DNA from 3 places in the Pseudoalteromonas rubra genome. Region 2 is predicted to be linked to each of the others. Evidence: predicted binding sites of a transcription regulator. Region 2 holds the regulator's gene; each other region holds the start of a gene.
What was found. Region 2 encodes MetJ, which represses methionine synthesis genes. Its sites were predicted from a motif close to TAGACGTCTAGACGTCTA; they were not measured.
Positions count from the first base shown of each region.

Region 1 (3,273 bases), 900 kb from region 2:
TGAATCACTGGTCGCATACAACGTGTTGATCACTTCCGGATCGCGCTCAAAATGCATGTACTCCGCCAGCATGCTGGCAATCGCCTGCGATGAGTCCAGCCCGTTCGCAAAGTTGTATTTAAGGTTAGATTTAAGTGCTGCCAGTTTGTCGCTGTCGACCAGCTCAGTGCGCGCAGTCGCATAAGTGCGGTTGATGGCATCACGCACTACGGCCAGGTCACTTTCTTCATTTACCTTCACAAAAACATGCAGCAGGCCCGGATCTTTGGTCTCAGCATTGTAGGTAAACATCTGACTGGCAATTTGCTTATCGACTACCAGCTCTTGATACAGCTCTGAGTTTTCAGAGAAATACAGTTGTGAGATCAGATCCAGTGCCGCACGATCTTTTTTCTGTGGCTCCCACGCTGTGCCTTTATAAGAAACCAATAGCCAATGACCAGGCAGGCCGTCATAATGCTCATGCACGTATCTGGCTTGCTGCTGCTTTGGCTCAACCGGAATCTCAGCAATGTAATTACCGCGCTGCCAGCCACCCCAGTGTTTTTTAACCATCTTCATAGTTTCCTGCGGATCCACGTCGCCGACAATCACAATCGAGACATATTCCGGCTTATAAAAGCGCTCAAAGAAAACCTGGCCATACGCCATCTGATCTGGCATGGCTTCGATATCTTCGAAGAAGCCCATCGTGGTGTGCTTATAGGTATGTTTATCAAAGGCTTCTTTACGCACAGCACTTAACAGCTTACGAATAGGACTGGCGTTGTTCTTCAGGTATTCACCCTTTACCGTTAAGGCTTCTGTGCGGAACTGAGACTCGCTGTAGCTCAGGTTCTGAAAGATATCCGCTTTGATCTCTAAGACCTTATCCAGGTGCTCTTTAGAGAAGTTCAGATGGTAGTTAGTATAATCATTGGTGGTATAAGCGCGGTTATCAACTCCTGAGTTTTTCAGGATATCGGCATACACATCTTGGGGGAATCTCTCTGAGCCCTTAAACATCATGTGCTCAAAAAAGTGCGCAAATCCGGTGCGACCCGGTTCAACTTCATTACGCGAACCAACAGACACGGGGATCTGTAACGAGACAACATCGGGATAATCGGTTTTCACCACCATGACGCGCAGGCCATTATCTAACTCTTCCAGGACATAGTCCTGCGCAAACACCTTTTTACTTGCCTGGGCCTGAACTTGGCCTGGCGTCTGCTCAGTCGATTGCTGAGAGGTTACGCACCCAGTCAGTGCCAGTGACACCGCCAGGCTGGTCGCCAGTAGTTTAAATTTCATATGCTTCCCTTAAATCTGTAGTGATTATTATTTTTGGCCTCGCGCAAGTGAGGCACATCGTTCCCAATTATGCCGCAATCCCGTTTGAATTCATCTTTACGCGCTCATTTTATGTAAAAAAATATGAACTGCATTGGCCCGAACAAAGCTACCGGCAAAACAACGGCTTGCTCCAAAGCCGCAAAATCATATGAAAGAATTTCATGGGTATTGAATTTGTTTCAAGAAAAAAATCTATCTAGACGTCTAAATGGCTGCTATATTAGATCCCAGAAACTGAATTTTTGCCGGAGCCAAGATCATGGCGTTATCACTACAAGAGAAAATCTTAGACCCGAACCAAGGGGTATATTTGATTGGTACGACTCCGCCCAAATCCGGTACGGAGCGAGACAAAGTTGAGCGTATTGCCACTAAGCTGCTCGACCGTCTGCACGAAATTGAATACGACGGCGTTATCGTTTACGACATTCAGGACGAAAGTAGTCGCACCAATGTGCCCCGCCCTTTTCCGTTTAAAGAAACGGTTGATCCCTGTGAGTACAGCCGCCTGGTCAAGTCTTTGTCTAAGCTGGACGTGATCACCTATAAAAGTGTAGCTCAACGCAACAGCGCTGAATTTAAGCAGTGGCTCAGCACCACCAAACAAGAGTTTGGTCTGAATAATTTAGTGCTGGTTGGCTCGCCGTCTTCGCAAGGTAAAATCAATTTACCACTGCCAGAGGCGTATCAGGCGCTGGCCCAGCACGAAGAAAACTTTTTCCTCGGTGGCGTAACTATTGCTGAACGTCATGCATCCAAACGTAATGAACACGAGCGACTGATTGAAAAAACCACCCAGGGCTGCGAGTTCTTTATTTCTCAGGCCGTCTATGATGCACAAGCCACCATAGACTTGATCACCAGCTATGCGCGCACCTGCAAACAACAAGGCATTGCACCTAAGCGGCTGATCCTGACTTTCACCCCGTGCGGCGGTGAGAAAACCTTGCAATTTATGGAATGGCTGGGCATTTCTGTGCCTGAAGCAACCAAATGGCGCATGCTGGATGCAGACAACACCCTGAGTGAATCGATCCGCATTTGTCGTGAGAATTTGGATTCAATTCTGCGTAGTTGTGCTCATCTGGATGTTCCGCTGGGACTGAATATAGAAAGCCTGACTAACCGCAAAGAAGAGATCGATGCGTCTATCAACCTCTATCGCCTGCTCAAAGCGACCATGGAGTTGACGCTGGCGGAAAAGCAGATCGCTTAGTAATTCGGAACCAATAAAAAACCGAGCACACTGGCTCGGTTTTTTATTTTCAGACATCAGGTTATTCGGACTTTTGCTCTCTGCCAAGCAGTGCCATAGCCGCTTCTTTGACGTCTTTTTGTTGATACAGCACCTGATAGATCTGCTCCGTGATAGGCATTTCAATGCCAGTACGTTTTGCCAGCAAGTACACTTCTTTGGTGTTGCGATATCCTTCAACCACCTGGCCAATGCTCTGCATGGCCTCTTCAACGTTTTTACCCTGACCCAGAGCCAGACCAAAACGTCGGTTACGAGATTGGTTGTCAGTACAAGTCAGGATCAGATCGCCCAGTCCCGCCATCCCCATAAAGGTTTCAGAGCGAGCACCCAGCGAGAGCCCCAACCGGCAAAGTTCTGCCAGACCACGGGTGATAAAGGCTGTTCTGGCATTGGCACCAAAGCCAAAACCATCTGACATACCCGCACCAATGGCGATGACGTTTTTCACTGCGCCGCCTAACTGGATACCGATAAAGTCGTCATTGCTATACACCCGGAACGAGCGACCACAATGCAGCAACTTAGCCAGCTCACCTCTGAATGCTTCGCAACGAGATGACACTGAAATCGCGGTAGGTAACCCGGCGGCCATTTCTTTTGCAAAGGTCGGCCCGGACAAAACTGCCAATGGAACCTGCTCACCGAGTACGTCCAGCGCCACATCCTGCAGCAACCGACCA
Region 1 covers NZ_CP013611.1:2,104,562-2,107,834, forward strand. Annotated here, with positions in the region: gene AT705_RS09280 (M16 family metallopeptidase) at 1-1,293, opposite strand, end outside; gene AT705_RS09285 (methylenetetrahydrofolate reductase) at 1,595-2,551, shown strand; gene gpsA (NAD(P)H-dependent glycerol-3-phosphate dehydrogenase) at 2,613-3,273, opposite strand, start outside.
Region 1: AT705_RS09285 (methylenetetrahydrofolate reductase) is a predicted target of MetJ. The motif match lies at 1,533-1,550, and genes of this name have one in related genera.

Region 2 (3,273 bases):
CAGTTAGCGAATTTTTATCTCACTCTCACTTTCAACTTCTTCGTAGGAAAAAATCGCGTCATGTCAGACTTTCGTGAACAAGCGTTACATTACCATGCCCACCCCGTTCCAGGAAAAATCAGCGTAGAGTTGACCAAGCCTGCAGAAACCGTCAAAGACTTAGCCCTGGCATACAGCCCAGGTGTTGCGGAGCCGGTTCGTGAAATCGCAGCCGATCCCAGCAATGCATACCGTTACACAGGCAAAGGTAACATGGTGGCTGTGATCAGTAATGGCACTGCTATTTTGGGATTAGGCAACCTGGGTCCGTTGGCTTCCAAACCAGTGATGGAAGGTAAAGCCTTGCTATTTAAGCGCTTTGCTGGCCTGGATTCAATTGATATTGAAGTTAAGCACCGTACCACTGAAGACTTTATCAATACAGTTGCAAACATTGCCGATACCTTTGGCGGTATTAATCTGGAAGACATCAAAGCACCTGAGTGTTTTGAGATTGAGCGTGCGCTGATCGAGCGATGTGATGTGCCGGTATTTCATGATGATCAGCACGGCACCGCGATTGTCACTGCTGCGGGTATGTTGAACGCGCTGGAGATCCAGGGTAAGAACATTCATGACGCCATTATGGTTTGTCTGGGAGCGGGTGCCGCTGCCATCGCGTGTATGGAGCTTTTAATTAAGTGTGGCGCACAGCGTGAACACATTTATATGCTTGACCGCAAAGGGGTTATTCACACTCGCCGTGATGATCTCAACGAATACAAGAAGTTGTTTGCCAATAACACGGACAAGCGCACGTTACAGGACGTGATCGAAGATGCCGACGTGTTTGTGGGTGTCTCTGGTCCGGATCTGTTGTCACCGGAAGATCTGAAATTAATGGCTGATAAGCCAGTGGTATTTGCCTGTTCTAACCCGGACCCTGAGATCAGCCCAGAAGTGGCGCATGGCGCGCGTGATGATCTGATCATGGCAACGGGTCGCTCTGATTACCCTAACCAAGTGAACAATGTACTGTGCTTCCCGTTTATCTTCCGGGGTGCGCTGGACGTGCGTGCCACGGCCATTAACGATGAAATGAAGATTGCAGCGGTAGAAGCAATCCGCAGCATTGCCAAAGAACCGGTGCCTGCTGAAGTACTCAAAGCAGCGGATGTGAATAGCCTGGAGTTTGGTGAACATTACATCATCCCTAAGCCGATGGACCCGCGTTTGTTGCCACGTATCGCCAGAGCCGTTGCCGAGGCTGCGGTAGAGTCGGGTGTTGCGCAAATTGAGATGCCAGAAAACTACATGGCATAAGCCAACCTGAGCAAAAAAAGCCTCACAATGTGAGGCTTTTTTTATTGCTGTTTTTCACTGGCGCTGTAAAGATTATTCTTCATTTATCTCTGGGATCTCCAGACCCATTTCCGTCATGATCTGACGGACTTCTGCCGGGATTTTTTCCGGGTTGTCTTTGCGCAGATCTTCGTCACCAGGGAGTGGCTGGCCGGTAAAGGCATGCAGAAATGCCTCACACAGTAACTCACTGTTCGTCGCGTGACGCAGGTTGTTGACCTGGCGACGGGTGCGCTCATCGGTCAGCACTTTCAGTACGTTGAGCGGGATAGAAACAGTAATCTTTTTTACCTGTTCTGATTTCTTACCGTGTTCTGCATAAGGGTGAATATATTCACCGTTCCATTTAGCCATAGTGATGTACTTGCCTCAGTGTTGTAGATGCAATGCGAATAAGGCTGTGTACTGTGTATGGATCCAACCGTGACACGTAGGCTCTCTGTTGGCAATGTTGCACGTCATTTGCCATAGTTTAAGCTCAAATACTCAGTCTTATTAGCATAGAGTTCGCGTTGAGTGGCGAAATTTTATCGGTTTAAAAAAGATAGTCAAATACTAGTTATTTAGCCATTTAGCGGTATAAATGTTTTGACTTCTAACTTTTGTTCATCTAACCTTTTAGACGTCTAAACATCTAATTCATCCAGGTGACCTATGAGCCAAAGCAACAAGTCAACCATAGCGGTACGTACAGGCATAGATGCTGACAAGCATCATGGTGCAGTGGTGCCGCCGCTTTATCTGTCGACCACCTATTCTTTCGCGGATTTTGATAAAAAGCGCGATTACGATTATGGCCGCAGTGGTAACCCGAATCGCGATATTCTTGCGCAAACACTGGCGGAGCTGGAAGGTGGCGCTAAGGGGATCATTACCGCAACGGGTATGGCCGCGGTTCACCTGGTGACTCAGTTATTGAATGCTGATGATACCTTAGTGATCCCACACGACTGTTATGGGGGCAGTTATCGCTTGTTTACCTCGCTGGAAAAGCGCGGTTTGCTCAGGGTAAAAGTACTGGATCTGACACGCAGTGACAGTTTGCAGGAAATTCTGGCCATTAAACCTAAACTGGTCTGGATTGAAACACCAAGTAACCCCATTTTACGCTTAACCGATATCCAGGCTGTTGTGGATGTCGCCGCGCAGTGCGGTGCGCTGGTTGCCGCTGATAACACTTTCTTGTCGCCGGCACTGCAAAACCCCATCGCATTTGGGGTCGATATAGTGGTGCATTCCACCACTAAGTATATCAATGGTCACTCTGATGTTGTGGGTGGAGCTGTGATTGCCAAAACCGAGGAGCTGGGTGATGAACTGGCCTGGTGGGCCAACAATATCGGCATCACCGGTGCGCCGTTTGACAGTTACCTGACTTTACGTGGTTTACGTACACTCAATGTTCGCCTTAAACAGCATCAGGAAAATGCGCTGGCGATTGCACGTTACCTTGAGCAATCAGAGTTTGTTAGCCAGGTTTATTATCCCGGGCTGGAAAGCCACCCTCAGCACGCACTGGCGAAACAGCAGCAGCAAGGTTTCGGCGGCATGGTGAGTTTTGATATTAAAGGGGAACTGGCGGACGCCGCTAAGTTCCTGACCAGTGTGAAGCAATTCTCCTTGGCAGAATCCCTGGGGGGCGTTGAAAGTTTGATCTGTCACCCGGCAACCATGACACATGCGGGCATGGATCCGGCTGCACGGCTTGAGGCGGGTGTTGGTGACACACTGATCCGCATTTCGGTGGGGATTGAGGAAATCGACGATTTATTAGCAGACTTTGAGCAGGCATTTGCTGCGGTGAAGGCCGCGCAAGGCAACTCCAGTGACAATGCGAAAGCATTTAAGCTCTCGCCAGCACATACGGCATTGTGGTAGAAGAAATGACAAAAGCAGTACATAAATTCGGTGGGTCGAGCCTGAGCTCGGCTG
Region 2 covers NZ_CP013611.1:3,008,262-3,011,534, forward strand. Annotated here, with positions in the region: gene AT705_RS13015 (malic enzyme-like NAD(P)-binding protein) at 61-1,302, shown strand; gene metJ (met regulon transcriptional regulator MetJ) at 1,375-1,695, opposite strand; gene metB (cystathionine gamma-synthase) at 1,996-3,219, shown strand; gene metL (bifunctional aspartate kinase/homoserine dehydrogenase II) at 3,225-3,273, shown strand, end outside.

Region 3 (3,273 bases), 1.5 Mb from region 2:
CATTTCACAAGATGTCGCAACATCGGCCGCGGTGCTAAAAGTGATTAATTCTCCGGCCTATGGGATGTCCAGGACGGTGTCTGACATTAAACAGGCGGTGATGTTTCTGGGGCTCAATAGCATCACACAGATTGTTACCGGGTACTTATTGAAAGAAGCGTTCGATCAGAGTCTTTGCTGTATTTCCTTAGAGCGCTTCTGGGACAATGCCATTGATATTTCTCAGATAGCCATGCTAATTGGTAAACGGGTGCGCGCGAACGTCCCTATTGAGAACTTGCAGTTGCTAGGTTTGTTTCATGATGCCGGAATACCGGCCATGGCGATGCGTTATGACAACTACAAAGAGGTTATGACACGCGCCATTCAGCGGCCCGAATATACTCTGGCGCACTATGAGGAGGAGCTGTATCCGACCAATCACGCAGTGGTGGGTTACTATCTTGCGAGCTCCTGGAATATTCCCAAATCCATGTGTCAGATTATCTTACGCCATCATGATCCGCAGTACCTGGAAGAAGCGCGTGATGAGAGCGAACAACAGGCCTTTGCTATTCTTAAACTGGCAGAAAACCTCGCGTTCGAAGGTAAGTATTTTCGCAATTGTGCCGACTGGCATGCATTTAAAGATAAAATAATGATTGTCTTAAATATTCATGATGATGATTATGTGGATATTAAAGAAGATATTGAAGAGTTTCTGATTTCTGGGAATTAATTATTTCGAATTGCAAAACAAAAGGCGCCCTAAGGCGCCTTATCTGTAAATCTGAGTTTACAATTATAGACCAGCAGCTGCTTTAAGCGCTTCTGCTTTGTCTGTTGCTTCCCACGGGAATTCATTACGGCCGAAGTGACCGTATGCCGCAGTTGGCTGATAGATTGGACGTTCAAGGTCCAGCATAGTGATCAGGCCATAAGGGCGCAGGTCGAAGTGATCGCGGATCAATTCGATCAGACGTGCTTCTTCTAGTTTACCTGTGCCGAAGGTTTCAACACTGATAGACGTTGGCTCAGCAACACCAATTGCGTAAGACACCTGGATTTCACATTTGTCCGCAAGGCCTGCTGCGACAATGTTCTTAGCAACATAACGTGCTGCGTAAGCGGCTGAACGGTCAACTTTTGATGGATCTTTACCTGAGAATGCACCACCACCGTGACGTGCCATACCACCGTATGTATCTACGATGATTTTACGACCAGTCAGACCACAGTCACCCATTGGACCACCGATAACGAAACGGCCAGTTGGGTTGATGAAGAACTTAGTTGCTTCAGTGATAAGCTCAGCGGGTAGTACTGGCTTGATGATGGTTTCCATCACCGCTTCAACCAGATCATCCTGAGAAACTGAATCACAGTGCTGCGTTGACAGAACAACCGCGTCAATGCCCACTGCTTTGCCGTTTTCATAGGCAAATGTTACCTGTGATTTAGCGTCTGGACGCAACCAAGGCAGAGTACCATCTTTACGCACCTGTGCCTGACGTTGAACCAGACGGTGTGAGTAAGTGATTGGTGCCGGCATTAATACGTCAGTTTCGTTACAGGCATAACCAAACATTAGACCCTGGTCACCCGCACCTTGCTCTTCAGGACGAGTACGGTCAACACCCTGGTTGATGTCTGGTGATTGTTTACCAATGGTGTTCAGAATTGCACACGAGTCGGCGTCAAAACCCATATCTGAATGAGTGTAGCCAATTTCGCGTACCGTTTTACGCGTTAATTCTTCAATATCAACCCAGGCGCTAGTGGTGATTTCACCACCGACCATCACCATGCCGGTTTTTACGTAAGTTTCACACGCAACACGTGCTTTTGGATCTTGCTCAAGGATAGCATCTAGTACCGCATCAGAGATCTGATCGGCGATTTTATCCGGATGACCCTCAGAAACAGATTCAGAAGTAAATAAATGTTTTGCCATTGTATTTATGCTCACAAATATTGCGCTTCACAAACAACAGGAATAGCGCGAAAAAATCAGAGCGACATATTATCGAAAACCCGCTCGGCTGCATAGCTTTTTTACGCCTAGACGTCTAATTTTAAACCTTTGCGAAAAACGCAGTAAAAAAGTCCCCAATGACGCTAAGATTTCATTGATTTTTAATTGCAGTGGTTACCCTAATAGGTAAGAATGGGGACCAATTTTCTAATCGAGTTACCTGCATTTCGGCGTGTCATGCATTGAATTGCCACATATTAAGGTAAACGTGACAACGTCGCCACACGGGTATATTAGGTACAGATTTGCCACTCAAATGACAAAAAAAGTAGGAGACTTCATGCCATCTCGCAAAGAACTTGCAAATGCCATACGCGTTCTGTCCATGGACGCAGTTCAAAAGGCCAAATCCGGTCACCCGGGTGCCCCTATGGGTATGGCCGATATCGCAGAGGTATTGTGGCGCGATTATTTAAAGCACAACCCAAATAACCCAGATTGGGTCGATCGTGACCGCTTTGTATTATCAAATGGCCATGGCTCCATGCTCATTTATTCTCTGTTGCATTTGTCTGGTTATGATCTGTCGATCGATGAACTGAAAAACTTCCGCCAAATGCATTCCAAAACTCCAGGCCACCCTGAGTATGGTTATGCTCCAGGTATCGAAACCACGACTGGACCACTGGGCCAGGGTATCACCAATGCGGTAGGTATGGCGATTGCCGAAAAAGCACTGGCAGCACAGTTTAACCGTGATGAATACGACATCGTGAATCACTACACGTATGCCTTTTTGGGCGATGGCTGTTTGATGGAAGGTATTTCGCACGAGGCGTGTTCTTTGGCTGGTACTCTGGGCCTGGGCAAGCTCATCGCATTTTGGGATGACAACGGCATCTCTATTGACGGTGAAGTGGAAGGCTGGTTTAGCGACGATACACCAAAGCGTTTCGAAGCATATGGCTGGCATGTGATTGCAGATGTAGACGGTCATGACAGTGAGGCGATCACGGCTGCTATTGAAGCGGCGCGCGCTGAATCAGATAAGCCAACCCTGATCTGCTGCAAGACAGTCATTGGTTACGGCTCACCAAACAAGTCGGGTAGCCATGATTGTCACGGTGCACCTCTGGGGGATGACGAGATTAAAGCGGCTCGCGAATTCCTGGGCTGGGAGCACGAAGCGTTTGACATTCCTGAGTCTGTTTACGCAAAGTGGGATGCTGCGGCGCACGGTCAACAAATTCAGAGCGAATGGCTGGTTAAATTCACTGAGTACCAGATGCATTACCCTGAGCTGGCGGCAGAGTTTGAAC
Region 3 covers NZ_CP013611.1:1,539,589-1,542,861, reverse strand. Annotated here, with positions in the region: gene AT705_RS06815 (HDOD domain-containing protein) at 1-718, shown strand, start outside; gene metK (methionine adenosyltransferase) at 782-1,933, opposite strand; gene tkt (transketolase) at 2,295-3,273, shown strand, end outside.
Region 3: metK (methionine adenosyltransferase) is a predicted target of MetJ. The motif match lies at 2,034-2,051, and genes of this name have one in related genera.